DNA from 4 places in the Priestia aryabhattai genome. Region 4 is predicted to be linked to each of the others. Evidence: riboswitches for the same ligand, from Rfam matches in the RefSeq annotation. Region 4 holds a riboswitch; each other region holds the start of a gene.

Region 1 (7,612 bases), on a different contig from region 4:
CAAGAATTCATACACTTTCACGCTCAATAAATCGAAAAGGTAGCTCAACTTTCTGAGGCACCTTGTTTCCAACTAATGTAAAAAGCGTTTCGCCCATCTCCTTAAGAGGAAGTTCTATCGTTGTGATTTGTAAATAAGAAGAAAGTGGATGATTATCAAAACCAATGATAGCTAAATCGCCAGGAACTGAAATACCAGCTTGTTCGCACTGAGCTTTTATTCCGATAGCCACTTGATCGTTTGTGACTAAAAGCGCCTGAGGTCGATTTTTCATCTGCACCAATTTTTTTACCACTTTTTCACCATCTGTCACGTTCAAACAGTCTTGAAAAACCCATTCCGGCTGATAAGGCTGATTTATTCTTTTTACATATTCTTTGTATGCTTGTTGCCGCTGTTGACTATTTGTACCAGTCATTCTTCCAATACAATATCCAATATCCCTATATCCTTTTTCTTTTAAATACATAAGCGCCTGCTGAAAAGCTGCATAATGATCGACGTATACGGAGCGAATAGAACGATTCTGTACGTTTTCGCACACGGCTATCGGCCCGTACTGCTGATAATATTCAATTGTGCTCCAACTGCTTGCTCTAGAACAAATAATCACTCCATCAACTTGCTTTGTTTTTAGCATATGAAGCGCTTCTTCTTCTTTTTTTAAATCATAGTTCGTCTGACAAATAACAAGCTGATACTGCTTTTCTAACGCTTGAGAGGCCACTCCTTCTAAAAGCAGGCTGAAATACGGATGATTAATAAAGGGTAATACGACGGCAATCATATTCGTTTTTCCTTTTGATAAGTGAACCGCATTAATGTTTTGTTCATAATTAAGTTCTTGAATAACTTTTTCTACCAGCCGGCGCTTTTCTTCTTTTACATACGGATGATGATTTAGCACCCGGGATACAGTTGAAACAGATACACCAGCTTTTTTTGCGATATCTCGGATATTTGTCATGTTTTCACCTTTTTCTCTTGCGCTGAAACGCGTTTCATACTTTATTCTCATTATAAAGTGAAATAGCAATAAGCTAAACCCGTTACAATCGTGTTTTTATTCATTTACGTAAGGAGGTCATTTTATGGGTATTTTATTATTCATTTTATTATGCGGAATTGAGATTGGAGGAGCGGCTTATGCACTTAAACAAAATGAGACGCTTTGGAAGGAGTTAGACAAAGAAAAGCCAGCTGATTTTTTCAAACAGTAAAAAACCCTTAAAAAGAACATTCTTTTTAAGGGTTTGGCATTACGCAGCTTCTTTAGATGATTTTGATTTTTTATTTAACCGAGGAAAACCAATTACAATTGCAATGATACCGCAAACCGCTGTTAACATTGGATAGAATGTAAATGGAATAATCTCAATCGGTGACACTTTGGCAAATCCTGCTGCTAGAAGCATTTGTGCACCATAAGGGATAAGCCCTTGAACGCTGCATGAAAACAAGTCGAGCAGACTGGCTGATTTACGATTATCAATTGAATACTTATCAGAGATTTCTTTCGCTAACGGACCTGCCGTAATAATTGAAATCGTGTTATTAGCCGTTGCTAAATTTGTTAAACTTACTAATCCAGCGATACTGAATTCTCCGCCTTTTTTTGTTTGAATGCGCCGTGTTAATAAGTTCAATAAGAAATTAATACCGCCGTTATAGCGAATTAGCTCAACCATTCCGCCAATTAAAAGAGATAAAATAATTAATTCCGACATTCCGCCAATACCTTCTGTCACAGTTTTAGCAAGAGAAGAAAGCGTGTAGCTTCCGTCAGCTAATCCGATCACGCCGGCTAGTACAATGCCTCCGGTTAAAATGCTTAATACGTTTGCACCAAATATTGCCGCTGCTAGCACACCGATATAAGGCAAGATTTTAAACCAGCTAAAATCTTTAATTTCTACTGAAGACGTGTTGCCAAGCGTCATTACAAGCAATAAAATCACCGTAACGATCGCTGCAGGAAGTACAATAAAAAAGTTTACTTTTAATTTATCTGTCATATTTGTTTTTTGCGTACGAACTGCTGCAATGGTCGTATCAGAAATTACGGATAAATTATCTCCAAACATTGCACCACCAACAACGGCCGCAATTGCCAGTGTAATGGATACATGCGCTTGCTCACTGATTCCTACAGCGATAGGCCCTAACGCAGCGATTGTTCCCATTGACGTTCCCATCGAAATTGAAATGAATGCGCCAATAACAAAGATTCCGACTACCACTAAGCTTTGCGGAAGCACAGACAGAGCTAAGTTTACCGTTGAATCAACAGCTCCCATGCCTTTAGCGACTTCGGAAAAAGCACCTGCTAAAATGAAAATAAGCACCATAATAATGATATCAGGATGCCCTGCTCCTTTAGCAAAACGTTCAACTTTTACATTAAGTGAATCTTTGCGGTTCATAGCCAGCGCCACAATGGCTGCAATGATGATAGCTACTAATACCGGCAGCTTATAAAAATCTCCCGTTATAATTCCTGATCCGACAAACAGGACTAAAAAGACGCCCAGCGGTAACAGCGCCCAGCCGTTTCCTTTTTGTTGTTCCATTCTTAACACCTCTTGTTTACGTAATAAAAAAGACCTCTTCTTATTGATAAGAAGAGGTCTCTTATTTGTATCATAAGATTACCCTTCTCATCTTCCAAACGAAACATCGTCTGCTGGATTTAGCACCGCACTGCGTACAGCCAGTTGCCGAGACATCATAGGGCCAGTCCCTCCGTCTCTCTTGATAAGAAGTTTGTAGTTGTTTTAAAAATAGTCTTTCACTACTGTAATCTCTTTTTATTTAATTGTCAAATGCTATTTTAGAAAAATATATAGTGCGAAAATTCTCACATCAATTAGCTACGTCACGTTTCAAAAACGCTACCCATGCTACGCCCATAAAGAAGACAAAATGCGCTATTAAGATAAAGATTGAAAATGGAATTGTCATTCCGTCAAACATCGGCTTCATTCCGTCCATATACTGCACAAAGTCCGTGTTGGCAAATAATAAAAATTTCCCCCACCATAAATCTAGCTCCGATACTAATCGGGTTACAGCTTTCGCACCGATACTCACAACGATAGCTAAACTTGAAGCAAGCGCGCTATTTCTAAATAAAGACGACAGCATAAATGCGAACGTCATCATCATGAACGTTTCCATATACGCACTGTCATACGTAAGCGTAATATGTTTAAGCAGCTGCGCATCTCCTTCTAGACTGGTAAATCCAAAGAACAATGCTCCCCATACAAACGAAAAAAGTAAATAGCTCAGTAAATAATACAAGCTAATTAAAATGAGCGTTATGTACTTGGATGTTAAAATCGTTGAACGTCTAGCCGGGCGAATTAAAAGAAGCTTAATAGTACCTGCTTCAAACTCTTTTGAAACAATCGATCCCCCCACAGCAAGAGCGAAAAATTGAACAAGAATCAGCATACCTGAACTAAATGACAGGAAGTTCAAAATGTTTTCTTCTGTCCCTGCACTGTTTGCCACTTTCTTCATTAAAAGAGCCATACAAAGAGTTAAAATGCCAATTGTAATAAGCGTGATTTTTGTACTTCTTTTGTGAAACCATTTCATATGTTCATTTTGAATTAACTTAAGCATGGTGCTCTCCTTCCGTAACGGACATAAACGAATCTTCAAGCGTCTCATAAACAGGGGTAATTCGGTAGACTAAAATGTCGCTGTCCACTAATTTTCTATTCACAGCTGGAATTTGCTCTTTTACAATCGCTACATCGATAATATCTGATCTCATCGTCACTTCAAATTCTTGTGTTAAAAGATCCACTGCTTTTTGCGCGTCAGACACTTCAAATTCTACATACATTCCTTGATCTTGACGATTTGGAGATAGATCTTGAATTGCTTTTAACTCACCATCTTGAATAATACCAACGCGGTCACACAATGCTTCTACTTCTTTTAATAAGTGGCTCGCGATTAAGATTGAAATTCCTTCTTCTGTGCAAAGCGTTTGTAAATATGTACGAAATTCTCTCATTCCCGCTGGGTCTAGACCATTTGTTGGTTCGTCTAGTAAAAGCAATGCAGGCTTATGTAAAATAGCTTGAGCTACTCCTAAACGCTGTCTCATTCCAAGAGAATACGTCTTCACTTTTGCATGAATGCTGTTTTCAAGCTTTACTAAAGCAATCACTTCATCCAAACGTTCTGATGTGATCCCTTCATGCATATTAGCAAAGTGTTTTAAATTTTGATAGCCCGTCAGATAATCATAAAACTCAGGGTTTTCAATAATCGCTCCAATTGATTTCATAGCTGATGTAAACTGTTCTTTTAAAGGAAAGCCATTGACGGTAATCGTTCCCTTTGTTTCTTTAATCAGCCCTACTACCGTTCGAATTAGCGTTGTTTTACCAGAACCATTTGGACCAAGCAACCCAAAAATCTCACCGCGCTTAACGGATAAGGATACATCATGCAAAATGGTTTTCTTCCCAATTACTTTACTGACATGATCTACTTGTAGCACTGTTTCTGTCATCATGTACATCCTTTCTTTAATTAGCAATACGCCTTCTATTGTTTCTCTTTTTTATCTATTTGTCTACCATAACCTTATTTTTTGGTAAAGCACCCCATTCAAATCATTCGTATTATCCGCTTACATTTGATAAAATAAAACAAATATTAACTATCAGTTAGAGGAGGACTTTTACATAATGAACTTAACTGTATACCTTGCCGGGCAAATTCACGATAACTGGCGAGACGAAATTAAAAACCAAGCGGAGCAATTAAACCTTCCCCTTACGTTTGTTGGTCCGATGGCAGACCATGACCGCTCCGACAACATTGGAGAAGAAATTTTAGGAAAACAGCCTAACGCTGTTTTAAAAGATGAAGCTGCTTCCCAAATTAATAATTTACGTACGCAGGTGCTGCTGAAAAAATCTGATGTGGTCATTGCTTTATTTGGCGAAAAATACAAGCAGTGGAACAGCGCAATGGATGCTGCGACAGCCATTTCATTAGATAAACCGCTAATTTTGGTTCGCCCTGAAAAACTGCACCACCCGCTTAAAGAACTGTCAAACAAAGCGCAAGTTGTAGTCGAAACGCCGGAACAGGCTCTTCAAGCGCTTGCTTATATTTTTGAATAACAAATAAGAGCTGCCGGTTCTGGACAGCTCTTATTTACCATTTCTCCTCGAAGTTTCGTACTGAATATAGGGGGAATATTTTTTAGCCAGCTCTAAGGTTATCCTTTGGGCTTTTTTATTTCTGAGATCAAAACAAGCAAAGCTAAACTTAGATACTCACTTTTTTGATCCTGACGTTCCATAATCTTTAATTATTAATTTCACATCATAGTTAATCGGTACTTCACTAAACGTTTGATCCCAATTGTCTTTGACCCTCATCCATACCCTAGGCCTCTTAATTCTCAATTGATTTCCGAATCCGGCCACATCGACTTTATATTCTTTTTGCATTTTTTCTACTGTGTTTCTTACGAGATGCTTCACTTTTTTTTCTGAAGTTTTTTGCGCCTTCTGTAAAAATTGGTTTTTTAAAGGGTTTCCGGAGACCACCCAATTTTCAGACAGCCGTCCCTCTGATTCAATATGTACATCAAAAGAGATATTATTTCCTCTAACATGAGGTTCAATATGACTTTTCATAGATTCTATTTCATATACGATCAGCTGACTGGTCTTTTTATCAAAGGTTTTCACTAGCCCTCCTTTCCCTTTTCCTGTGATCCAAGTCAGACCATCTAGTTCTTCTTCATTCAAAAAACCAATCATTTTGTTTGTTTTCCCTTTAATTATGGCAGCACCAGCAAATTTGATTTCTCCATTTGCTGATAATACATTTTGCAACAGAAAACTAGACCCTGATTGAATCTTGCTCGCTAATTTAATAAGCGGCATAGGCGGTAAAATTCGTGTTGTTCGATATGTATTGTCTATCATTCCATACAGATGAAAAGCTGGGATCTCTCCTGCTGTTTTTGATTCTAATGTGTCGCTGGCTCTCCCTTTACTAATAAACACAAGACAACTAGGTCTAAAATCATTGTTACGAAGATTTTGATCCACTAATTGTTCTAAACTGTACGCCCGTGCAAGGGCCCCGCTGATAACCATCACTTTCATATGAGGACTGGTTAAAGGAGTGTCACTGCTCAAAGACAATTCACGAAGCATTTGGAAAGGAGAATCTCCTGTTCCAGACACATTTACGTAAGGTTTCGGTTGGGAACCTCCTTGTTTAGTGGCTGAACTTGCCACCTGGGGAGTGATCAGTTGGTAGGTTGAAGTAATTAGGTTCTTTTTGGGATACCCTTCTCCTTGCTCATCCAATTCTTTTTCAATTATGGACTCCTTAGCTTTATCAAATGCCATACCTACCCCTAAACTTTGCTCTTCAATTTCATGACTGCTCCAACAACTTGTTAGAGGCAAGAGCAAAAGAACAGAAAGCAAAACCATTAAGAACTGTACATGATTATACGTTTGTTTCATACTTTACTCCCTTTACTTTTGAAATGATGAGAAGAAGCAGCGGCAAAGCGCCAAATAAAACCAAGGCAACATTGCCAATCATATCTCCTAGTTTAAACACATCATTGATAGTTTTAGGAATCATGGAAATAAGATAAATAATGGGAAGTAAACCATACATAAATAGACGAATATCCTTCTGGAAAAGTTGTGATAGGCCTAAAGAAGCGCTATAGTGACCGATATTAAAGCAAGTAAACATCTGCATAATCCATACTACGAGCAACAAGGAATCAAATCGTTCAAAGATTAACCCAGTTAGCTCAAAACTTCGTATGAGATCAAGGGTTGGCCATGTTCTCGTGACGACTCCATCCACTGATAACGCTCCGATAACCATCACGACTGCAATGACATAAAGGCACAAAGGAATCATAACGCCAACCAGCACAGCTTTTACTGCTTTGTGCGGCTCTTTCATAAATGCCAGTATTAGCAGCATAATTTCAGGACCTGTGAATGCGAGAGCGGTTGTCTTTACCCCTTTCAGTACAGGGATGATGCCCTCCCCTAGTACCGGGCGCAGATTATCTATTTCAAATATTTTGATACTCATAAACGCTACTAACAAGAAAAGAATAACTGTGATAGGTAATATAATGTCGAACAGACGAGCAATTGGATTTATCCCCCCTCTGATTAGATAGAGACTTGCCCACATAAAGGGCATAATAATAGCCCATTTAGGGGTTCCTTCCAACAATAGATATCCTGTTACTTCTGCCAATGCACGGGCATGAAAACCACCAAGTACTAAAAAATAACCCGTAACGAAGAAACCAAATAGCTTTCCTATCCATTTCCCCACAATTTCTTGACTGTATTGATAAAAGGTTTTTTCAGGAAACCGTTGACTTAATTTCACCATGATTACTCCCGCTATCATGGCGATTATCCCACCTAAAATAACACTTAACCAAATATCAGGTGTTTTCACTTTTTCTGCAGCTGCCCGTGGCAAACTGAGAATCCCTGTTCCAAGTATAAAATTGATAACAACCACAGATGCTTGAGATGTGGTGATACGATCGTTTGAATTGATCATTACCCAT
Region 2 (7,612 bases), on a different contig from region 4:
CATATAAATTGCAAGAGTATCTACACCTTTGGCTAGGCTATCCCATTTGATTGCATCATGCTCACTGTCTTTACGATGGCCTGCTACAAAAGCAAAGCTTGCGCTGTATTCCCGGTGAGTGACAGGGATTCCTGCATAAGCAGCGGCTGCGATACCTGATGTAATTCCTGGAACAATTTCAAATGAAATGCCCTGTTGCACGAGAGCTTCTGCTTCTTCCCCTCCGCGTCCGAATACAAATGGATCTCCGCCTTTTAAGCGCGTTACAATTTTTCCTTTTTTAGCGAATTTCACTAAAAAGTTGTTGATTGTTTCTTGCTTGAGAGTATGGTAGTTCGGAAGCTTTCCGCAGTAAATGATATCTGCATCACTTTTAGCATACTCCAGCAGGTCCTTATTCACTAAACGATCATATAAGATAACATCTGCTTGCTGAATTGCTTTCAACCCTTTTAATGTAATTAAATCTGGATCTCCTGGTCCTGCACCGACTAGATATACTTTCCCCATGAATGCCTTTCACCCTTCCATCATTTCCACGTCTCCGCAGTGCTCCCACATTTTAATTTGAATTAGAACAGCGGACAAAGTCCGCTGTCATTTAGATAAATTTTCGGTTAGCTAAATATTCAATAACAGTTTGTACACATTCTTCTACAGACTGTGTGCTTGTATTAATTGTTAATTCAGGGTTAGCCGGTGACTCATACGGAGAATCAATTCCTGTAAAATCACGGATTTCTCCACTTCTTGCTTTTTTGTAAAGGCCTTTTGGATCTCTTTTTTCACATTCTTCTAACGGACACTCCACGTATACTTCCAAAAATTCATTCCCCTCTAAGATCTCACGCACTTGAGCGCGATCCTCTTGGAATGGAGAAATAAATGCTGTTAGTACCACTTGACCGCTGTCTACAAATAGCTTAGAAACCTCACCGATACGGCGAATATTTTCTGTACGATCTTCAGCAGAAAACCCTAGATTCTTATTTAAGCCGAAACGAACATTGTCACCATCTAATACATAGTTGCGAATATTTTTATCAAAAAGCGCTTTTGCCACTGCGTTTGCTACGGTAGATTTACCTGAACCCGAAAGACCTGTAAACCATAATACAAAACTGTGATGATTATTTTGCTCGCGTCTTTCCTCTTTTGTAATTCCAGCATCATGCCACGTAATGTTTGTTGATTTGCTCACTTCAACCGCTCCTTATTTTGAAGATACTTTTTGTTTTGCTAATCCTTTAATTAACACTTCAATTACTTCTTTACGACTGAATGTGCTTGGTGGCACTTCTCCGTTACGAAGCATTTCACGTACCTTTGTTCCAGATAGAATCATATGATCTTCCTTGCTGTGAGGGCATGTTTTCGTTGATGCCATCGCTTCACACTTCTTGCAGTAGAAGCTGTGTTCAAAGAATAAAGGTGTAATTCCTAATTCATCTGCTGTAAAGTTACTGAAGATTTTTTGTGCATCATATGTTCCATAGTAGTCACCAACACCAGCGTGGTCACGGCCTACAATGAAATGCGTGCATCCAAAGTTTTTTCGAACCATTGCATGGAAAATAGCTTCTCTAGGTCCAGCATAGCGCATCGCAGCAGGGAAAACTGCTAAAGCTACACGATCGCTAGGATAATAGTTCTCTAAAAGTACTTCATAACTTTCCATACGGATATCTGCTGGGATGTCGTCTGACTTTGTTTCTCCTACAAGAGGATTTAAGAACAGGCCGTCTACAATTTCTAATGCCGTTTTTTGAATATATTCGTGCGCACGGTGAACAGGATTACGAGTTTGGAATCCAACAACCGTTTTCCAACCGCGTTCTTCAAATGCTGCTCTTGTTTCAGTTGGATCTAGGTAATACTTTTCAAAACGCGTTTTAGGTGTACGTTCTACAAGTACGATTGGACCTGCTACGTATACATTTGGGCGTTCCATCATTTTTTTCACGCCAGGATGAGCAAGTTCTGCTGTGCGGTACACGTTTTCTGCTTCCTTTTCTTTATTTGGCGTATATACTTCAGAAACTTCTAAAACACCATACGTTACGCCGTTTTGAACAAGTTTTACTTTGTCGCCAATGTTTAATTCTTTAGCTTGCTCTTCTGTTACAGGAAGAGTGATAGGAATACTCCATACTGTTCCATCTGCTAGACGCATATTTTCAACAACTGATTGATAATCTTTTTCTCCTAAAAACCCTGTAATTGGGCTGTAAGCACCAATTCCAATTAGTTCTAAGTCACTTAGAGCCATGTTATCTACTTCGATTTCTTTTGTTAGTGAAGTGTAGTCATATGTTGGTTGATATAAATTAATTAATTCTCCACCGTGTGCTTGAATTGTTGTCATTTTGTAAAATCCTCCTTAAATAATTAACACAATATAATAAAAAGCACTTGAATTAAGCAGTCATTTTTTCTTTTTCCGACTGCAAGCTTGCTCTTTTTCTTCTAGTCGTTCTAGCTAAGCTTAGAATACCTGCTGTGGCAATACATCCGCTAGCTAGCACCATAAATGAATATAAGTCGCTTTCAAGTACTAATTTCACAAGAACATATGAGATTACGAGTGAAAATACAGGCGATACCACCCAAACCTTCAACATTTGAATAACCACTTCGCGCTGTTCTTTCGTAAATCCCGTTTTCGCTGCGCCTATTCCAATAATAGAAGACGTAGTAACCTGTGTAAGAGGTACTGGTAAACCAAACAATGAAGCGACTGTGACAAGAGAAGCACCAGTACCTGAGATAATACACCCTTCTCCTACAGAATAGCGAGTAATTTTTTTTCCGTTTGTTTCAATAACTCGGCCGCCTAGTAAAAGAGCTCCGAGCGCGACCGCCAACCCTCCTGATACAACACCCGTTTTAGCATCCATTAATCCAGCTCCTACTAGAGGACCGACAGCATTTGCCACGTTGTTCATTCCAGCTGAGAAAGCTTCAAAGAATCCCGTCACTATAACTAAAATCGTTAAAACTCTTTTCCACTTTCCCTCTGCTTCTTTTTTATGCGCTCTGCGCTTTATCACTTTTCCAATCAAAAAAGCAATCACAAATGAAACTAGCGGAACAATAATCCAAAAAGACATGACAACTAAAAGTTTTTCCACATACAAAGATTGATAAGCTACTCCTACTCCAACAACTGAGCCAACTGTTACTTCACTTGTTGATAGAGGGATACCAATCAAATTCGCGAAAAAGAGTGACAGCGTTGCAGCAGCCAGAATGATAATAACTAACTCTACTGACAGTAATTTTTCAGGTATGATACCTGAACTGATGGTTTTCACCACCTCACCGCCTCCGGTAATGGCTCCAAGCACAATACCTATAGCACAGATGAACAGGGCCACTCTTCGCTTTTTAATCGCACCGGAGCCGTATGAAACGCCCATAGCAGCTGCTGCACCGCTTGCCCCAATATTCATTGCAAAAAAAAGTGCAATGATAAAGGCAACATATAAAAGCATCATTTATTCAGCTCTTTCGTATTTAAGATTCGTGTAATCCGCACTCAACTTTTTGCGTACCTGCCCATCTTCCTGAACGTAAATCGTCTACATTGTAGGCAGGTGCGGTACAAGGCTCACAGCCGATACTTGGGTAGCCTTGATCATGAAGTTTGTTATATGGCAAATCATGCTTATACACATAGCGCCAAATTTCCTTCCAAGACCAATGAATTAACGGACAAACTTTAACTTTCTTGAATTTCTCATCTTTATTAAAATAATTCGTGTTGGCACGAGACTCAGACTGCTCGCGTCTCAAACCAGAAATCCACGCATCATAAGGAGCAAGAGATTCTCTTAATGGGATGATTTTTCGAATTTGACAGCATAGGTTAGGCTGACTCTTCCAAAGCTCATCTCCATGTTTTTCAGCTTGTTCTGCAAGAGTTAAATCCGGTTTTTTCATATGAATACGTAAATCAGGGAAGCGTTCTTTAATTGCATCAATCACTTCATATGTTTCTTTAAAATGAACGCCTGTATCTAAAAAGACAATTTCAGCATCTTTTTTCACTTTTGAAATTAAATCAATTAACACGATTCCTTCGATCCCAAAGCTTGATGCATAGATAATTGAATCTCCGTAGGTATCATACGCCCACTGCAATGCTGAAAGGGCTCCTTTTGTTTCATCTTCACTGTCGAACTCTGGAAATGTATCGCTCCAGTTTTCGTACGTATATAAATCTGCCATTTTCTTCACTCCAATTCTTAGTTATCCGCGTTATCCAATAAAAAAAGACGGTTTTACCCACTAGAATTGGATAAAACCGCCTCTAGTGTGTCTAGTCAGCGAAACTATTTAATTCTTACTTTGCTTCGACGTGTTCAAAGATTTGTTTTAAGTCGGGGTTACAGTCATTGGTGTCCCTCCTTAAATTATTGCTTGCGCTATATCAAAATAAAAAGTCTTCCATATTGAAAGACTGGGTAGGCAATAAATTTTCACCTTATCTTTCAAAATGATACACACTTTGCTGGAATTAGCACCTTGCTAAGCAGGTTGCCGGGGTTCAGCGGGCCAGATCCCTCCACCACTCTTGATAAGCATTTTTTAAAAATTTTAGCATATTTAGAATATTTGTCAACATTAAAAATCATATATCCGATAAGAAAACTATACTTTAAATTCACAGAAATATCTATACTTTTATTTAAAACAACATATGTAAATTTAACCCAAATGTGAACATATCAGTTTATGAAACGCTTTCTTTTTTCTCCAACTTTTTATATTCTCTTGCTAAATAAAACACAAAATAAATCTCTCTATAAAATTAATAAGGGATTTGTAAGCTTTACGGATAATTCACCCCCATTAGCACACATTACAGATAACACTGACAGATAGGAGCTGTATAAGATGGAGAGACCACCCTTTCAATTAGACGATACAATTAAAAATAACGTGCGAACATATTTACAGCAGATTTCAACTGAAGCCTCTAATTTAATTAAACATTTAGACACGAGTGATCATTGTATCCTATGTGATTTTGAGGAGATGAGAAGGTTATTTCAAGATGTTCAAGCTACGGCCGCCTCTTATTACTTGCGTCATTACTTATCGCCTTATACATTTGAATATGCTGCTCTGTCCTTAGCTATTCATAACCTTTCTGAGAAACGTCACGGCGCTTTAATTGTCATTGAACGGGAACAAAATGTAGACCCTCTTATTCAAAAAGGAATGCCTATTCAAGCTCCTGTCAGCGCTACGCTAGTTGAGACGCTGTTCTATCCAGGGACACCCTTACATGACGGAGCCGTCCTAATTAGAAACAATCAGCTTATTTCAGCTGCTAATGTTTTACCTCTCTCGTCTATTATTTCAAGGAACAAAAAATTAGGAACACGTCACCGTGCAGCCATTGGAATGTCGGAAAAATCGGATGCATTAATTTTAGTTGTATCTGAAGAAACAGGTAAAATTTCGTTTGCTCTTGATGGAAGCCTCTACCCTATTCACTCCAGCAAAAATATGATTTAAGAGCCCTTTCCTGATAAGCAGCCCTATCTTGACTTCTATATCCTTTCTCTTTAATATATTTCATAGTTTTTACATACTATAGATACGGGTGATGCATATGGCAATTTTAAAATTTGAACATGTAGGCGTTCAAGTAAAGGATATAGAAGAATCTATTGAGTTTTATACACAAAAAGTGGGATTAGAGCTCATCGAAACACTACCACATACCGATCCGTCTTTGAAACTAGCTTTTCTAGGTTTAGAAGGCAATGTAATCGTAGAGTTAATTCAAGGGTATAACTCAAGCTTACCTAACGAAGGTAAAGTTCATCATTTTGCGCTGGCAGTAGACGGAATTGAAGAGGAGTTTGAGCGTTTAAAATCAGCAGGCGTTTCATTTGTGGAAGAAAACATTGTAACTTTGCCAAATGGAGCAAGATACTTATTTTTCTATGGTCCAGACAAAGAATGGATTGAATATTACGAAGTAAAAAGATAAAGATATCTTATACCTTCAATGAAAAATGGTCATACTGTGGCTATGACTAATCACTGGAGGTTTTTTATGATGGAATGGCTATTATTTCGACTTTTTCGTCGTTCTATTTTAGTGCGGCTTCTTTTTATTATCGGCTGCCTTGTTCTACTTTTTGGCACGCTTATACATTTCCTAGAGCCGCAAACGTTTGGAAATGTGTTTGAAGGAATTTGGTGGGTTATTATTACAATCTCTACTATAGGGTACGGTGATTTCGCTCCAACCACTACGATTGGAAGATTAGCTGCAATTATTTTAGTCCTGATCGGAACGGGCTTCATTACTACTTATTTTGTCACGCTTTCTAAAATTGCTGTTTCCACTGAGAGCGCTTATTTAGAAGGAAATTTAAAATTCTATGGAAAAGACCACTTCATCGTTGTCGGGTGGAACGAGCGCGCCAAGCTAGTATTAGAATCTTATCGCGACGCATTTCATAAAGAAGAAATTGTTCTTATTGACGAATCTCTGACTAAAAACCCCATGATTTGTGATCGCGTTCATTTTATTAAAGGAAGTCCTTCTCACTATGAAGTATTAGAGCTTGCCAACGCTCGGTACGCAAAAAAAGTGCTGATTACAGCGGATCAGCATAAGGCAGAAGAATATGCAGATATGAACACTATTGTTACGCTAGTCGCTCTGCAAGGAGTGAACCCTTCTATTTACAGCATCGTTGAATTGTTAACAAAAAAGCATATTCAAAATGCGCAAAATTTGGGTGTAAATGAAATGATTAAAACAAACGAGTTAATCAGTCAGGTCATGTATGAACATATTTTTGTGAAGAAATTAGAGAGTTTAAAAAAAGAATAGTTCCTTCAATTACTGAAGCAGCGCCTCTTCTGCCTCTCTGATCAGCTCTTCTCCTAAACTGATATACTTTTCTCGAAATGAACCGTCTGCGTCTTGGGGTTCTGCAAATTGATTAAATGAAGCACTCACATTTCCATTGTGAACATTGTCATCTAGGCCAATTTGATATTTATGTGAAAGTAAAAATGGCGTACCAATCTGTACGGTTGTTCCTTTAGAATCCAGTTCCCCATTCGTAGCTGTAAACGGGATACGTAAAAACTGATAGCCGACTTCATCATCCATCTTATAGTCGAATGAACCATGGTCATAATCCCAATTTCCTCCGACGTTATACCCAAGCGGCTTAAGCGTTTTTTCTAATTCATAAAGTTTGAATAATGTCCCGTCTAATCTTGAAGATAATTCAATCATGTTATTCCTCCTCTGTTTTAACATGTCCTTTTTCCAGCATTTTATCCTTTATCTCAAAAGCAAAAAAGTTCACCTTCTAACAAGAAGGTGAACTTTTTATTTATTTCAAACGCTTTTCTAATTCTGCTTTTTTCTCTTCAAAACCAGGTTTCCCAAGAAGAGCAAACATATTTACTTTATATGCTTCTACTCCAGGCTGATCGAATGGATTTACTCCTAATAAATAGCCGCTGATTGCGCATGCTTTTTCGAAGAAATATACAACATATCCGAATGTATACTCATCTAACGCAGGAATGTTCACAACTAAGTTTGGAACGCCTCCATCTGTGTGCG
Region 3 (7,612 bases), on a different contig from region 4:
TTTAGATTATAAAAAAATTTTTAAAAAGACAATAAATTTTATGTATTTTACTTATGACAACCTCTATTATACGATAAATGGCAAATGAACCGGTTCTAAATAGTAAAAAAATATAATGGTTTGATGAACGCTACGGCGTTTGTTAGTAGGGGAGAAAGGTGAATAATATGACGCGTATTCCTGTAACGGTTATGAGAGGTGGAACTAGTAAAGGAGTCTTTATCAATCATGAAGAAATGCCTGTGAACAAATCGGATTGGGAACCGTTTTTATTAGATATAATGGGAAGTCCGGATCACCGTCAAATTGACGGGCTGGGCGGAGCCAATTCGCTGACAAGTAAAATTGCAATTATTAAAAAATCAGATTTAGAAGAAGCTGACGTAGACTATACGTTTGCGCAGGTCAGCATCTGCGAATCTCTCGTTGATTTTAAAGGAAACTGCGGTAATATCTCCTCAGCGGTGGGGCCTTACGCAATTGAACAAGGACTTGTAACAGCTGTGGAACCGGTGACCAAAGTGCGGATTTATAATACGAATACAAAAAAAGTAATCGTAGCGGAAGTGGAAGTGGAAAACGGAACGGTTAAAACAGAAGGTACGTGTATGATTCCTGGAGTGCCGGGTACAGGTTCGCCTATTTATCTTTCATTTGAAAACGGAGAAGGAGCCGTCACCGGAAAACTGCTGCCAACGGGAAGTGCCGTTGACCTGCTGCAAACATCCATCGGGACGGTAAAAGCATCAATCGTTGATGTAGGAAATCCGCTTGTATTTGTTGAAGCAGCGGATATTGGCCTAACGGGAACAGAACTTCCGCATGAGTATACGGAAAAACAGCTGATGCTATTTGAAGAAATTCGTTCAATTGCAGCGGAAAAAGCGGGGCTGGCACCTCGAGACAAAGCAACTAAACTATCACCAGCCGTTCCTAAAATGACAATTATTGCTCCTCCTATGGACCACCGCGACGGGACTGGAAGAGAAAAAGCGACTTCTCAAATGGACGTATTAATTCGCATGATGTCTATGCAAAAGCCGCATCAAACGCTTGCGATTACAGGAGCGATTTGTACAACGGCGGCTATTTATACAAGTGGCACGCTGCTGTCAGAAATGGTTCAAGTAAAAGGCGATACCGTTCGGCTTGCTCATCCAATGGGAATTATGGAAACCAGTGTGAATCTAAAAAATGGACAGGTTAATGGAATCAAAGTAGTGCGTACAGCCCGCCTTATTTTTGAAGGATTTGTTTATACAAAGCATACGTACGATGTGTGTTTATCAAGTTAATAATGTTCTTTAAAAAACCTCTTTCTAGGAAACTAGGAAGAGGTTTTTTGTGTTAGACTATTTTTACTGAATATTTAAAAAGTAGGTGAAGGTATGAAAAAGAGAACGTATATCGATCTAAGCCACGTAATTGAAGATGGAGTTATGACGCATAAAGGCTTGCCAGCCCAATTATTTGCGATTATTTAAGCCGAGAAGAGTCTAAGAAGCTTTATGAACCAGGCACTGAATTTCAAATCGGTAAAATTGAAATGATCACAAATACCGGTACGTATATTGACGTGGCGTTTCACAGATATAAAGACGGAGCGGATTTAGCTCAAACGGCTATTGATAAAACAGCCGGGCTAGAAGGGATCGTTGTGTCGATCGATCCGACTTTAACGGCTATTGATGAATCTCATTTTCAACATATAGACGTAAAAGGAAAAGCGGTATTAATTCATACCGGATGGGATTGCTACTGGAATACAGACGATTATTTAGAAAATCATCCGTACTTAACAGAAAGTGCCGCAGCTTATTTAGTATCTCAACAGCCCGCTCTTGTTGGAGTTGATTCGATGAATATTGACGATACAAAAGGAAAAGCAAGGCCAGCTCATACGCTGCTGTTAGGATCGGACATTGTGATTGCTGAACACTTATGTCACTTATGTCACTTAGATCAACTAACGGAGCCATTTTTATTTTACGCGGTGCCTCCTAAAATAAAAGGAGCCGGAACGTTTCCAGTAAGAGCATTTGCGGAGGTAGAAAGAAAATGATGCAGTTACGTAGATACAGAGAAGTGCAGGAGTTTAAAAAGGAAGTAGAGCCGCTTTTAATAAAAAATGAAGTTCTTCATAACTTAGCGCTGGGCATTTTACACAGCTTAAATGAAAGCAGCAAACCGAATTTTATGGGCGTTATTTTAAAAGATAGCAGCCGTGCTGCGTTTGTTTTGCTGCAAACGCACCCCTCAGCAAATCATTTTGTCTCAAATCCAACAGCTAACGGATTGTGAACTGAACGAAGTGGCGAAGCTATTACAAGAAATCGAAATACCCGGTTTGGTTGGAGAAAGACAAACGGTTTTATATCTTTCTCAACAACTAGCAGCTCTAAAAAATCAAGAAGTTTCTTTAAAAATCGATCAGCGCATTTATCGGCTAGACAAAGTGAAAAAAACAGCAGACACTGACGGAGTTCTAGTAAAAGCAAGGTTGGAGCACCTTTCGCTAGTAATGGAGTGGATTTGGAGGTTTATGGATATTATTGGAGAGCCTGTATCAAAAGAGCAAGCTGCCAAAACAGGAGAAACTTTTATTGAAGCAGGACAGTTATTTCTATGGGAAGTGAGCGGAAAGTACCTATCCATAGCCAATGCCGCGCGTCCAACAGCGCATAACATCACGATTAACTTTGTGTATACGCCTCGGGAAGAACGTAAAAAAGGCTATGCATCAAGCTGTGTGTCTATGCTTTCTCAGCTCATGCTAGACAGCGTTTTTCAAACAACAAGCTTATACACAGACATTACAAACCCTACGTCTAATAAGATTTACATGGATATTGGCTATGAACACGTAGCTGATTCAGCACTAGTTTTATTTCATGAAAAAAAGTAGCAGACTGTCTGCTACTTTTTCTATTACTTAAGGTTTTGCAACTAAGTTTACGTGATTTAACGTTTTTGCATCATCAAAAATAAATTCAAGATCATAGGCGCCGGCATGATACGTGTACTTCGTTTGAGTAGTACCATCACCTTTTACTTTACTTGTAAAGTTCGGCTGACCTAATTCTTTCTTTAAGTTAGCTTGCGTAATGGATCCTAAATTTGTTTGGCGCTCTACATTTGTACCAAAATAGCGGATTTCGTTAATTACGTTATTTTGGTCATATCCAAATGCATATCCAGGGTGGCCCATTTCCGCATGATAGTAGTCAAAGTTGTTTGATGAACCTTCAGGCGGAGGACCGAACTGATCTCGAACATCTTGACGCAGGCTTTTACCAATTTTTAAGTCTGCTGTTAAGCGTGGCACTTCTCCTTGCACCGCCGCATTATAAATTTCATTAATGTTTTTTACAGCTGTTTGACTGCTTGTTTCTTGGGATGTAGCTGCATGTGCTGGTGTATCAAACTGAGCAACAGGAGCAAATCCAAACGCAGCAATTCCTGTAATGGTTGCAGTAGCTGCTAATTTTGATAATCGTTGTTTCATTTTCATAATCTTTTCCTCCTATATATATCGATTTAGCAACTCCGACCTACCTAAAGAGCAGGTAGGTAGCAGACGCTTAGGTAAACCCTTGGGGGAATAGTCAAGGAGTCTTAGTTGAGTTGGTAACTGATATATATATACTTTAACACGCCTTTTAGAATGTAAACGTCAGGCGAAGTAAAAAGTAAAAAACGATTCATTTATCATAGGTGAAAAGATTGGTTTATATTCCTTTATTATGTAAAAAACGTAATATAGGGAGGATTCTAATTTTTTATAAAAAAGTAAATGAAAAATGTAAGTATGATACAATAACTCAAGTATTTGTTAAAAATATAAAATATATTGTAGCTGTGTATCTAGGACTTGGTGTAAAAACAAGTTTGGGGCAAGCTGTTGTATTAAATAGAAGAAAAAGAATGTAAAGGAGAGAAAGAAGTGTCAAAACGATTTGTACTAACTATCGCCGCTGGAGCATCCATAATAGTCTCCGGCGCGCTGCTGCTATTAAATTGGGAGAAGGTGTTTGGAGACTACCGTCCTATTCAAACAGCGAAAGCCGTAGATAAATTAGAAGTGGGAAGTCAAGATTTAGCAAAGACTACGGATCGAGATGATGCCCTTCACTATATGGTGAAAAAAGGTCATTTAGATGGATATATTAAGCTGATGAATGAAAAAGGCTATGTGCTAAAAGAAAAAGATATTGATCATAATCGACTTGTTTTTAACAATGTACAAGAGAATCAGCAAAGCTACTATAAGCGCTTTGCTAGGAAGTATACCATGATTGAAGGAAAAGAATAAAAGCCTTGACTTGTGTTTTGATAGAAAAAAACCTTATAATCCTATCTGCTTTTAAAGTTTTTTATGTGAAAAAGAAAAATAATATTGACAATTATGACAAAAAGCTTAATACTGACTTTATTGCATAAAACAAATACAATTCGTTTCCTTATCAAGAGAGGTGGAGGGACTGGCCCTGTGAAACCCGGCAACCGCTGTTTATGACAGAATGGTGCCAAATCCTTAAGAGCGTATTGCTCTTAGAGATAAGGAAGAAGCTGAAACGAAGCTCTTCCTTATCTGTTTAAGGAAGGGCTTTTTATGTAGAAAAAACAACGAGGTGATACATTTGAACAAAGCAGACCGTATTAAACGAATGAAAACACCGGAAATCGATCCAAAGTATGAAGGACGAGTGCCTCCGGGGCAAGTAGTGACGGAGCGCTTTCCCATTTTACATGAAGGCGACGTGCCGGAGTATAACTTAGAGGAGTGGACGCTTCGAGTATTCGGATTAGTAAACAAGGAAGTGACCCTTTCATATCAAGATATATTGGACATGCCGCAAACGACGGTAAAATGTGATATTCACTGCGTGACGAGATGGACAAGGTTTGATAATGAATTTACGGGCGTGTTGTTTACAGATTTTTTAAAAGCAATTGGCGTGGAGTTAAAAAGTAAATACATCATGCTGCACGGAGACAATGATTATACGTCAAACATTGAGGTGAAAGATTTACTCAGAGACGATATTCTTCTAGCTCATTCCTTTAACGGAGAGCCGCTTACGGCTAAGCATGGGTATCCGTTAAGATTGATTGTTCCGCATTTGTACTTTTGGAAAAGTGTTAAATGGCTTCGAGGCTTTGAAGCTATTGATGAAAACCATCCTGGCTTTTGGGAGCAAAACGGCTTTCATCTTAGAGGAGATCCGTTTAAAGAAGAGCGTTTTTCTGGAGAAGATTTAGGCATTCCAGAAGATGAGTGGGTACATAAAGACTATGATTAATGAAAATGCCTATGCGTGTGCATAGGCATTTTGTTAACGCTGGCGGTTTAATTCCCACACAACGTGACGAAGTTCGGGCAAAATCAGTTTGGTCATGGCTAGACGAACAGCACCGCTTGATCCCGGTGTAGAAAAAACGGCTTTTTCGTTAATCGTTCCGGCAATTGCTCGGCTCATAATTGCTGCGCTGCCAATGTCTTCAGTGTAGCTCAGCATGCGAAACAGTTCGCCAAATCCAACGATTTCTTTATGAATCAGCGCTTGAACGGCTTCAATCGTGACGTCTCGTTTTGTGATGCCCGTCCCGCCGTTTGTGAGGACAACGTCAATGCTGTCATCACTGCATCCGGCAAGTATGGCTTGTTGAATCGACGTTTGGTCGTCTTTTACAATTTCGTATGAAGCTACTTGCATGTCATGTTCTTTTAGAAGTTCAATCATCAGCGTGCCGCTTTTATCAGTTTCTGTTGTGCGTGTATCTGATACCGTAATGACTTTACAGCGAACGGGCTGAGTTGCTTTGGATTTATGTTCGTGTACGCTCATTTCGTCCCTCCTTTAAGCTTCCGTGCGCTTATAGTCACCGTTTTTGCCGCCTGATTTTTCAAGTAAATACGTTTCGCCGATAATCATCCCTTTATCAATGGCTTTGCACATATCATAGACAGTTAATGCACAGGCAGAAGCGGCGGTTAAAGCTTCCATTTCAACGCCCGTTGAGCCTTCTGTTTTAACAGTTGCTTCTATTAATAAACGGTATTGATCATTGCTTGTGTCCCAGTCAAATGAAAGGTTAACGCCTTTTAATAAAAGAGGGTGACACATCGGAATAATGTCAGACGTGCGCTTTGCAGCCATGATTCCCGCTACTTGTGCGACAGCAAGGACGTCGCCTTTTCCGATTTTATGTTCTACAATGGCTTCGTGAATTTCTTTGTTAACAAGTATGCTTGAACGAGCTGTTGCAACGCGGCGAGTGATAGATTTTTCGCTAATATCGACCATATTGGCACGGCCTTGATCATTAAAATGTGTAAAAGAAGACATCGGTATTTTCATCCTTTTTCAGTAAATTTTGTTGTATGATAGAAATAGTGAGATATGCTATGATTTTACACCATAGCGCAAAAAGTGAACAGACATAAAGGAAGTGAAGAATCTATGTTAGAAAGCAGAACACCTATTTCAATTCCTGAAGCAATTGAAAAAGTTATGACATATAAAAGAAAAGGCAGCATCGAACGCGTATCGATCACCGAAAGCTACGGGCGCTATTTAGGAGAAGATATTATTGCTGATCAAAACGTGCCTCATTTTAATAAATCGCTTTATGACGGCTTTGCGGTTCGAGCACAAGACTGCATAGAAGTATCAAGTGAACATCCTGTGGAGTTCGAAGTGGTAGGTGAAATTGGTGCCGGTTCTGTCTATGAAGAAGAAGTAAAGCCGTTTCAAGCGGTGCGCATTATGACAGGAGCTCAAGTGCCTGCTTCGTGTGATGCGGTTGTGATGCTTGAAGTAACAACGTCGTATAAAAAAGAAGGCAAGACGTATATGGCGTTAAGCCGGCCGGCTTCAAAGTGGGCACACATTGCGTTAAAAGGAGAAGAAACGAAAAAAGGAGACGTGCTGGTTTCAAAAGGAACGCGCATCAATCCGGGCGTCACAGCTTTTTTAGCTACGTTTGGCTATGCGGATGTAGCTGTGGTCAAACAACCGGTTGTTGGGGTGTTAACAACGGGAAGCGAACTGCTTGATGTAAATGAACCGTTAGAACCAGGGAAGATCCGCAATAGTAACTCTTATATGGCACTCGCGCAAATCGTAAGAAGCGGCGGGGTTCCAAAATATTTAGGCAAACTTGAAGATGACTTTGACCGCTGCTATGAAGCGGTAGAAAAAGCGCTTGAAGAAGTGGATATTTTACTGACAACCGGCGGCGTATCCGTTGGGGACTATGATTATTTACCTGCTATTTATGAAAAGCTTGGCGCGAATGTGCTGTTTAACAAAATTGCGATGCGACCGGGAAGCGTCACAACAGTCGCAGAACGAAATGGACAGCTGCTGTTTGGGTTATCAGGAAACCCATCTGCTTGCTATGTTGGGTTTGAACTGTTTGTTCGTCCGATTGTTCGCAGCTTTTTACATTCACCTCTGCCTCATTTACATAAAACAAAAGCGGTATTAAACGGCCGTTTCAAAGAGCCTAATGCATTTACGCGAATGGTGCGAGGAGAGATTTCAGACGAAGGAGGAAAGCTTGCCGTGACGCCGGTTGGCATGGACAAGTCAGGCGCTATTTCGTC
Region 4 (7,612 bases):
CACATATTGCTCTAACCCAAATAGACTTCGGCACAGCTCGGTTTTCCCTGCTCCCACAAGCCCAGCAATACCTACTACTTCTCCTTCTTTTACATGAAAAGAGATATTAGAAAGGCGCCCTGGAAGAGATAATGCTTCCACATGTAAAAGTTCGTTTCCAATTCCTACTGATTTTTTGAACCACTTTTTTACAGAAGACGTTCCTAACATGAGCGTAATCACATCTTCAATCGATGTATGTGAAGTTTCTTTTGTAGCTACATAGCGTCCGTCTTTTAAAACCGTTAAGCGATCGCAAATATCAACCACTTCTTGAAGACGATGTGAAATATAAATAATGCCTACTCCACTTTTCTTCAGCTCTCTCATCACAGAAAACAATTGTTTCGTCTCTTCCACACTAAGAGGTGCGGTTGGTTCATCCAAAATTAAATAGTCAACATTCTGTACAATTGCACGTGCAATAAGCACCTGCTGTTTTTCTGATAGAGTTAGATCAACGACATTTTTTCTAACGGATAGAGAAGAACCAAGTAAAGAAAGAGCTTCTTCCGCTTTTTTATAAATAGATTTCCAGTTTACAAATGTCTTACTTTTCTTAGAAGCCTGCACGTCTAACACAATGTTTTCAGCTACTGATAGCGAAGGAATCAGCGCTACATCGACTTCTTGGTGTACAATGACGATGCCGTGGCTCTTAGCTTCTTTAGGAGAAGAAATGGAGATTCCCCCTCCGTTTTTGTAGATCTTTCCTTCGTATTCGTCGTAAGCTCCGCACAATATTTTCATCAATGTACTTTTACCGGCACCATTGGCTCCCAATAAAGCATGGATTTCCCCTTTTTGAACAGTAAAATCAACTTTGTTCAGCGCTTGAAAAGAACCAAAGTTTTTTGTAATGTTCTTCATTGAAAGCTCGTTCGTCATATCTGTCCCTCCACTTCTATTCTTTTTTACCCCATTCTTCTACGTACTGACTAAGCTGATCCATATTAATCGTTTGATTAGGCAAATCTGTTTGTTTTACTAAAACCGGATCAAATGAATAATAACGAGGGATCTCTTGACCTGAAATCTTTTTAAGAAGCAGGTCAACTTGCTTTTCTCCTACTGAAGCTGGATTTACAGCAGCTGACGCTTTCCACGGGCTGTTTTTTGCCTGCATCATTTGCAGATCTTCATCAGATAAGTCTACTCCGTATACTTTAATCTCATCTCGTCCTGCTTCTTTAATCGCTCTTGTTACTCCTTTTGCAAATTCGTCCCAAGGTGCCCAAACGGCCGCAATGTCTCCTTTATTCGGATACTGCTTCAACACAGCAGCCATTTTATTTTGTGTGTCCAGTGAGGTGTTGTCCGTTGCACTTCCAAACGTAGCAATTTGTTTTACATCTGGATAGCGATTCATCATAATTTTATAAATGCTATCGCGCTTTTCCATCGGTGCAAAGCCTCCAACAAACGCATATACAATGTTTCCTTTTCCATTGATGTCCTGCATCATTTGTTTCAGACCCTGCAGCGCAAGCATATAATCGTCTTGATCGATGGTTGTAACACCGTCTACTTTTAATTCTACGTCTGTTGCAATAACTGGAATTCCTTTTGCAATCGCGCGCTTCACGCCAGGTTCAAGGGTTTCAGCCCGGCCGTGGTCAATCATAATACCGTCAACATTTTGGTTAATAGCCGTGTCTAAATAAGCAGCCATTTTAGATTGATCATTGTTTGAATCAGAAACGGATAGCTGTATTCCTGCTTTTTTAGCCGCTTTTGTCACACCTGTTATGTACTGAGCAGCGTGAGTGCCTGAAGTAAATTCAGAAATAAGAGCAATTTTTGTATCTTTCGTAATCTTTTTTCCTTCTTGCTGTACAGGCTTAGTAGAAGCTGCTTGTTGCGCTGGAGCTGCCTGTGCTTTCTCGTTTAGACTTGGCTGTTCTTTCGTGCAAGCAGCCAGCGCAAAGACTAGAAGCACGAGCAAAGTAAGTGGCCATAGCATTTTTTTACCCTTTTTCATGGTGTTCCTCCTATTAAACTTATTATTCACATAAAAATAGTTAGTTTTATAATAATCCAAAGAATACCCCGCTTTTAGATGTAAAAGCGGGGGTGATGATGACCTATGCTTTACAAGTAATCCTTATGCGTAAATAGGTACCCATCCTTCAGTTGTCACGAAAATTCGGACAGCGACTACTTTACGATCTTCCATTAGTGTAAAGTAATGAAGAATGTTTTCTGGTACTGAAATTAAATCACCCGGCTCTAATTCAACATCAAAAAATTCGCCGTCTTTTCCTTGAATAACAAAGATTCCATGACCGCTTACAATAAAGCGAACTTCGTCATCTGTATGAATATGCTTGCGCTGAAAGTTTTTTAACAATTCATCAATATTTGGTGTAGATTCCGATAATGAGATAACATCTTGAGCTTTATAACCGCGGCGTTCAGAAATATCTTTAATATCCTCACCAAAAGCGTTTAAAATTTCTGTTTTTTCTTCATCAGTTAAATCATATTTTTCACGAAGATTTTCTGGAAGTTTTGTAATATCCCAGTTTTCATAAATAACTTCATTGTTTGCTAGAAAAGCTGATACTTCCTCTTGAGTTTCAATTCTTTTATTGTTTACATGTAAGCGAATTTGCGCCATTGTTGTTTCCTCCTTTTATAAATGCAATTTTGGCTTAATGCCTTTAAGTGACAGTAATTTGACATGATAGCTAAATAGAAATTCATAGGCTTCTAGCGCTTTTTTTGTTTCAAATGCATTTTTCCCCCATACCGTAATTCCATGGTTACGAATCAAAATCGCGCCTTGATCGCCTTTTATATGGTGAGAAAACTCTTCTGCTAGTGTCGGAATATCTGCGTAATTCGGAATAATCGGAACAGTAATTTCCGCATCTTCTTCCCAAATACCTAGCGCCTTAATAATTTCTTGATCTTTGAACGAAATAACCCCTTCATCTCCGTACAATTCAGAGATTACGTTGTTGTCGATTGTATGTACATGAAGACTGCACCCAGCGCTCGTTAACTCGTAAATCTTAACGTGTAAAAGCGTTTCAGCAGAAGGCTTTAAATGCGTTTCTTCTGCAGGCTTTCCGTATTGATCAACTAATAAAAAATCTTCATTTGTACGTTTTCTTTTGTCTTTTCCACTTGCTGATACAAAGAAAGTTGTCGGATTTTGGTCCACTTTAATCGCTAAGTTTCCACTTGTACCGAAGAACCAATCGCGCTCTGCTAACTCATCTTTTATATCTGCAAGCTCATGCAATCTTTGCTGAGCCATGATACTCATGCTTTCACCTCTTCTGTTAATTCTTGTAAATGATGAATCACATCATAAAAAGTAGAAAAAGGGCGATACGGTAGAGATAGCTCTTCACACTTTTCAATTAAAAAGTCACGTGCAATGACCGTATCAGCTAATTTGGCAGCCTGCAAATCCGTAATCGAATCGCCAATGACAACCGTATGATCTCTTTCATCTGCAAGATGGCGAATAATAGTTGGCTTACAGCAGCCGCAGTCATTTGTACACTGTTTATCACATGTATGAGGCCACGTAATGGAAATATACTCACCAGAAAAATCAGATCCGTTACAGTAAAGCATTTCCTCTGCAACTCGATTTCCTAAAAGCGGTTTTACAAAAAAGTCAATTCCTCCGCTTACAATATAAAGCGGAATATGATGCTCTTTTGTATACGCAATAAAGTCATCAAATCCATCTCGAATAGCAGACGTCTCTAAAATATAAGAAATAATATCTTCTTTTAATTCCACGGGGAGCAAGGCAAACATCTGCCCTACTCCTTCTTGAATGGAGACGCGCTGTGCCAACACGTCGTCTTTAATACTCTCCCACTCCGGAGGAGCAAATTGTTTCATGATGGCAATAATGTTATCACTATTTGTGATCGTCCCATCAAAGTCACAAAAGATTTTTAACGATGTCATGCTTTCACCTCTACTGTTCCCCATAGTTGCAAAGCTTTTTGCAATTCTTTTGATTCCTCCGCTTTTTCAGCTAATGTTTGATCAGAGAGTACTGCATCTATCGCCGCTCGAAATGCTTTTCCTCCTCCAATTGCTCCGTCTGGGTGGCCGTGAACTCCGCCTCCTGCATTGATAATGCTGTCGATGCCAAAGTCTTTCATAAGCTGCGGTACCATTCCAGGATGAATTCCTGCTGAAGGAACGGGGAAAGACTGCTTGTATTTGTACACAGGACGCGTTAATTCGTAGGCAATGCCAGTCGTATCTTCAAGAGAAAGAGCTACGCTTCCATATGGTGATGGAAACAGTGAAAAATCTGCTCCGGCTAAACGCAATAGTTTTCCAAGCAATAATGAATTTGAAAAACCGTAAAACTCTGATGGCGTAAGCGCTCCGCTAACAGCTGGGTGAGCCATAATCGGCAAGTTAATTTCATCATCTTCTCGAAGTGCCTGCAGTACATCTAACCCGTAAGCAAATACGTTGAATAAAAGAGCATCGGCTCCTAGTTCAGCTGCTTTTCTCGCTTTTTCTTTTAATTCAAACGTTCGTCCCGTTAAATTAACAGCATACAGCGTGCGGTGTCCGGTTTTTTCGTATACCTCATTCAGTACTTTTTTCCCTTCTGTGACGCGTGCTTCAAAAGGTGTTCGTTCACTATCAAACAAAATCTCGTCGTCTTTAACCAAATCCACTCCACCAAGCGCTTGCTCACGCAGCTGAGTTGTTAAGTACGTCATGTCTCTTCCAATCACGCCTTTAAAAATACTCATCACAAGCGGACGGTCATAAACGCCTAGTTTCTCTCGTATACCTTCTATTCCAAAGCGCGGTCCTGGGAATTCAGCTAATAATTCGGCAGGGAAATCCAAGTCTAATAATTTCACTTTTCCATCAAGTGATAGTTTTCCGAAAACCGTAACTAAAATAGCCGGTAAATCTCTTGAAAAGTTGGCAGTTGGATAAGCAATTTTGACAATAGCCTGCTTAATTTCTCCACCTAAATATCCGTTTACACGCTCGCAATCTTGAAGCTCAGTTACTGACGCGACGCGCCCTTTATGTTTTTGAAGCTGCTGTTGATCTAAAAGCGGCAGATCTGTCCATGAACCGACGGTTAGTCCTAAGGCGATTCCTTCCGCTTTTTTATGAAAATTCCCTTTATTATCATGTAGTAAGTAGCTTGCAACGATTTCGCTCATTATGCTAAAAACTCCCTTGCTGTTTAATATCGTTAATAAAAAAAACCTCTTCTGTGATTAAGAAGAGGTTTTCGTTGCTCTTCTTATCTCTCAGCTGTTGCTGCAAGAATTAGCACCGTGCTTAACATGCGTTAAGTCGGTTGCCGGGCTTCATCGGGCTAGTCCCTCCACCTACTCTTAATAAGAAAGTTGCTATTTATTTAAATTGAATTTGTAGATTATATACTAAATAAAAATACCGCTAGGATTTATCGGTTATTAATCTCGTTAACTTCTTACATATTAAGCCAACTCAAAAAGGATTGTCAATGCGTTTTTAAAATAAATTTAATTTTTTTATTCGAGATACAGCTTCTCTCATGCGCTCTTCATCCGTCAGCAGTCCTACGCGCACATAGCCTTCACCATATGTTCCAAAGCCTACTCCAGGCGCCACTACAACGTGAGCTTTTTCAAGAAGTAAATCTGAAAACTGTTCAGAAGTATATCCTCCAGGAACTTTTAGCCATGCAAAAAAGGAGCCCGCTGGAGATGTAACATCCCAACCAATTTCTCGAAGCCCTTGGATAAAAATATTGCGTCTAGATTCATAGCGCTTAACTAAATCGTTCACGCATTGTTGAGATTCCAACAGAGCTGCGGCGGCTGCCTCTTGAACCGCCCCAAAGAGACTGACATACATATGATCTTGAAGAAGATTAATAGCTTCTACTACACTTTCATTTCCTACAGCAAATCCAACTCGCCATCCCGCCATGTTATACGTTTTAGAAAGAGTATAAATTTCAATTCCCGTCTCTTTTGCACCAGGAGTCTGTAAAAAGCTGATTGGCTTTTTACCATCAAATCCAATTGCTCCGTAGGCAAAGTCGTGTACCACACAAATATCGTGCTCGGCAGCAAACGCCACGGTGTCTTCAAAAAATTCTGCCGTTGCCACTGCACCAGTAGGATTATTCGGATAGTTTAAAAACATGAGCTTTGCCTGTTCTTTAGCACTTTCACTTATCTCCTCGTATACCGGTAGAAAATGATTTTCAGCCGTGAGCGGCATCACTTCCATGTTGGCTTTTGCAAGCTCTACTCCAGACCAGTAATCAGGATATCCCGGATCGGGGACCAGCACCGTATCTCCAGGGTTTAATAAGCACTGTGGAATTTCAACAAGTCCAGCTTTCCCGCCAAACAAAATAGCTACTTCTTTTTCAGGATCCACATCAACCCCGTATTCTCGCTTATAAAAAGTCGCAACGGCCTCTTTTAAAAAATGGTGTCCGCGAAATGGAGAATATTTATGATGCATAGGATTAGCACTTGCATTTTGAAGTGTTTCTACAATATGTGAAGGAGTAGGCTGATCAGGGTTGCCCTGCCCTAAGTTAATAACATCGTGCCCCTGGGCCATTACTTTTCCTACCTTGCCTACAAGTGATGCAAAAAATTGTTTTGGTAAACTTTTTAATAGTTCCGATTGCTCAAATTGTTTCATCATCGCACACCTTCTCAAAAAATTCTTGAAATTCTAGTCACAAATAATATATTGTAATACTCAACTTGTAAAGTCATTTTTTTCAACTACTACAAAAAGGATGGATGATAAAGTGAGTGTAAAAATTACGTGTTTGCAGCTTGATATTGCATTTGGAAACCCAACTAAAAACCGAAAATATATCGAACAAAAAATGACAGAAGCCCTGAAAGAAAACCCTGACATCCTTGTACTTCCTGAGCTATGGGATACAGCTTATGACTTGACGCGGCTAGACGAAATTGCAGATGATGAAGGACAGCAAGCCAAGCAATTAATCTCTCAGTTTGCTAAAACGAACGAAGTAAACATTGTTGCAGGTTCGATCGCGAAAAAAACAGAACAAGGCGTCACGAATACGATGTATATTTTTGACCGAAAAGGTCGTGAAGTATCACAATACAGTAAACTGCACTTATTTAAATTAATGGATGAGCACCTCTATCTAGAAGCAGGAACAGCAAAAAATCTTTTTACACTTGAACAGTCTTTGTGCGCAGGAGTTATTTGTTACGATATTCGTTTTCCAGAATGGATTCGGGTTCATACTAGCAGCGGAGCAGAAGTCTTATTTGTTGTCGCTCAGTGGCCGGCTCCAAGGCTTGCCCACTGGAAAGCGCTGCTCATTAGCCGTGCAATCGAAAATCAATGCTATGTAATCGCGTGTAATCGTGTAGGCCAAGACCCTAATAATATATTTGCCGGCCATTCTTTAGTTATCGATCCGTGGGGAGAAATAATCGCTGAAGCTGGCGATAGCGAAGAGCTTTTAAGTGCTGAGGTCAACCTGGAACTTGTAAAAGAAATTCGCAAACAAATTCCTGTCTTTACAGATCGCCGCACAGAATTTTATTAATTATGTATTGAC

The links. Region 4 has a riboswitch for S-adenosylmethionine ahead of mtnW (2,3-diketo-5-methylthiopentyl-1-phosphate enolase). Riboswitches for the same ligand answer to the same signal wherever they lie in the genome.
Region 1: it holds a riboswitch for S-adenosylmethionine, as region 4 does, so the genes downstream of both, M3225_RS20595 (Na+/H+ antiporter NhaC family protein) here and mtnW (2,3-diketo-5-methylthiopentyl-1-phosphate enolase) in region 4, are expected to answer to the same signal.
Region 2: it holds a riboswitch for S-adenosylmethionine, as region 4 does, so the genes downstream of both, M3225_RS22845 (phosphoadenylyl-sulfate reductase) here and mtnW (2,3-diketo-5-methylthiopentyl-1-phosphate enolase) in region 4, are expected to answer to the same signal.
Region 3: it holds a riboswitch for S-adenosylmethionine, as region 4 does, so the genes downstream of both, M3225_RS01025 (sulfite oxidase-like oxidoreductase) here and mtnW (2,3-diketo-5-methylthiopentyl-1-phosphate enolase) in region 4, are expected to answer to the same signal.

Annotation. Positions count from the first base shown of each region.
Region 1 covers NZ_JAMBOQ010000004.1:388,547-396,158, reverse strand. Annotated here, with positions in the region: gene M3225_RS20600 (LacI family DNA-binding transcriptional regulator) at 8-967, opposite strand; gene M3225_RS29670 (hypothetical protein) at 1,092-1,220, shown strand; gene M3225_RS20595 (Na+/H+ antiporter NhaC family protein) at 1,260-2,570, opposite strand; SAM riboswitch class I at 2,655-2,761, opposite strand; gene M3225_RS20590 (ABC transporter permease) at 2,863-3,630, opposite strand; gene M3225_RS20585 (ABC transporter ATP-binding protein) at 3,623-4,534, opposite strand; gene M3225_RS20580 (YtoQ family protein) at 4,713-5,153, shown strand; gene M3225_RS20575 (Ger(x)C family spore germination protein) at 5,310-6,521, opposite strand; gene M3225_RS20570 (spore germination protein) at 6,505-7,612, opposite strand, start outside.
Region 2 covers NZ_JAMBOQ010000005.1:355,638-363,249, reverse strand. Annotated here, with positions in the region: gene cobA (uroporphyrinogen-III C-methyltransferase) at 1-510, opposite strand, end outside; gene cysC (adenylyl-sulfate kinase) at 602-1,201, opposite strand; gene sat (sulfate adenylyltransferase) at 1,214-2,365, opposite strand; gene M3225_RS22850 (inorganic phosphate transporter) at 2,418-3,497, opposite strand; gene M3225_RS22845 (phosphoadenylyl-sulfate reductase) at 3,517-4,230, opposite strand; SAM riboswitch class I at 4,484-4,586, opposite strand; gene cdaS (sporulation-specific diadenylate cyclase CdaS) at 4,900-5,526, shown strand; gene M3225_RS22835 (VOC family protein) at 5,624-6,007, shown strand; gene M3225_RS22830 (potassium channel family protein) at 6,074-6,862, shown strand; gene M3225_RS22825 (YugN-like family protein) at 6,872-7,276, opposite strand; gene M3225_RS22820 (glucose-6-phosphate isomerase) at 7,377-7,612, opposite strand, start outside.
Region 3 covers NZ_JAMBOQ010000001.1:201,142-208,753, reverse strand. Annotated here, with positions in the region: gene M3225_RS01055 (2-methylaconitate cis-trans isomerase PrpF family protein) at 168-1,295, shown strand; gene M3225_RS01050 (cyclase family protein) at 1,547-2,062, shown strand; gene M3225_RS01045 (hypothetical protein) at 2,059-2,301, shown strand; gene M3225_RS01040 (GNAT family N-acetyltransferase) at 2,270-2,905, shown strand; gene M3225_RS01035 (YjgB family protein) at 2,933-3,511, opposite strand; gene M3225_RS01030 (hypothetical protein) at 3,944-4,312, shown strand; SAM riboswitch class I at 4,458-4,564, shown strand; gene M3225_RS01025 (sulfite oxidase-like oxidoreductase) at 4,641-5,303, shown strand; gene M3225_RS01020 (MogA/MoaB family molybdenum cofactor biosynthesis protein) at 5,337-5,849, opposite strand; gene moaC (cyclic pyranopterin monophosphate synthase MoaC) at 5,862-6,350, opposite strand; gene M3225_RS01010 (molybdopterin molybdotransferase MoeA) at 6,465-7,612, shown strand, end outside.
Region 4 covers NZ_JAMBOQ010000003.1:498,378-505,989, reverse strand. Annotated here, with positions in the region: gene M3225_RS15655 (sugar ABC transporter ATP-binding protein) at 1-927, opposite strand, end outside; gene M3225_RS15650 (sugar ABC transporter substrate-binding protein) at 944-2,020, opposite strand; gene M3225_RS15645 (1,2-dihydroxy-3-keto-5-methylthiopentene dioxygenase) at 2,144-2,659, opposite strand; gene M3225_RS15640 (methylthioribulose 1-phosphate dehydratase) at 2,675-3,313, opposite strand; gene M3225_RS15635 (2-hydroxy-3-keto-5-methylthiopentenyl-1-phosphate phosphatase) at 3,310-3,975, opposite strand; gene mtnW (2,3-diketo-5-methylthiopentyl-1-phosphate enolase) at 3,972-5,216, opposite strand; SAM riboswitch class I at 5,297-5,403, opposite strand; gene M3225_RS15625 (pyridoxal phosphate-dependent aminotransferase) at 5,533-6,705, opposite strand; gene M3225_RS15620 (carbon-nitrogen family hydrolase) at 6,818-7,600, shown strand.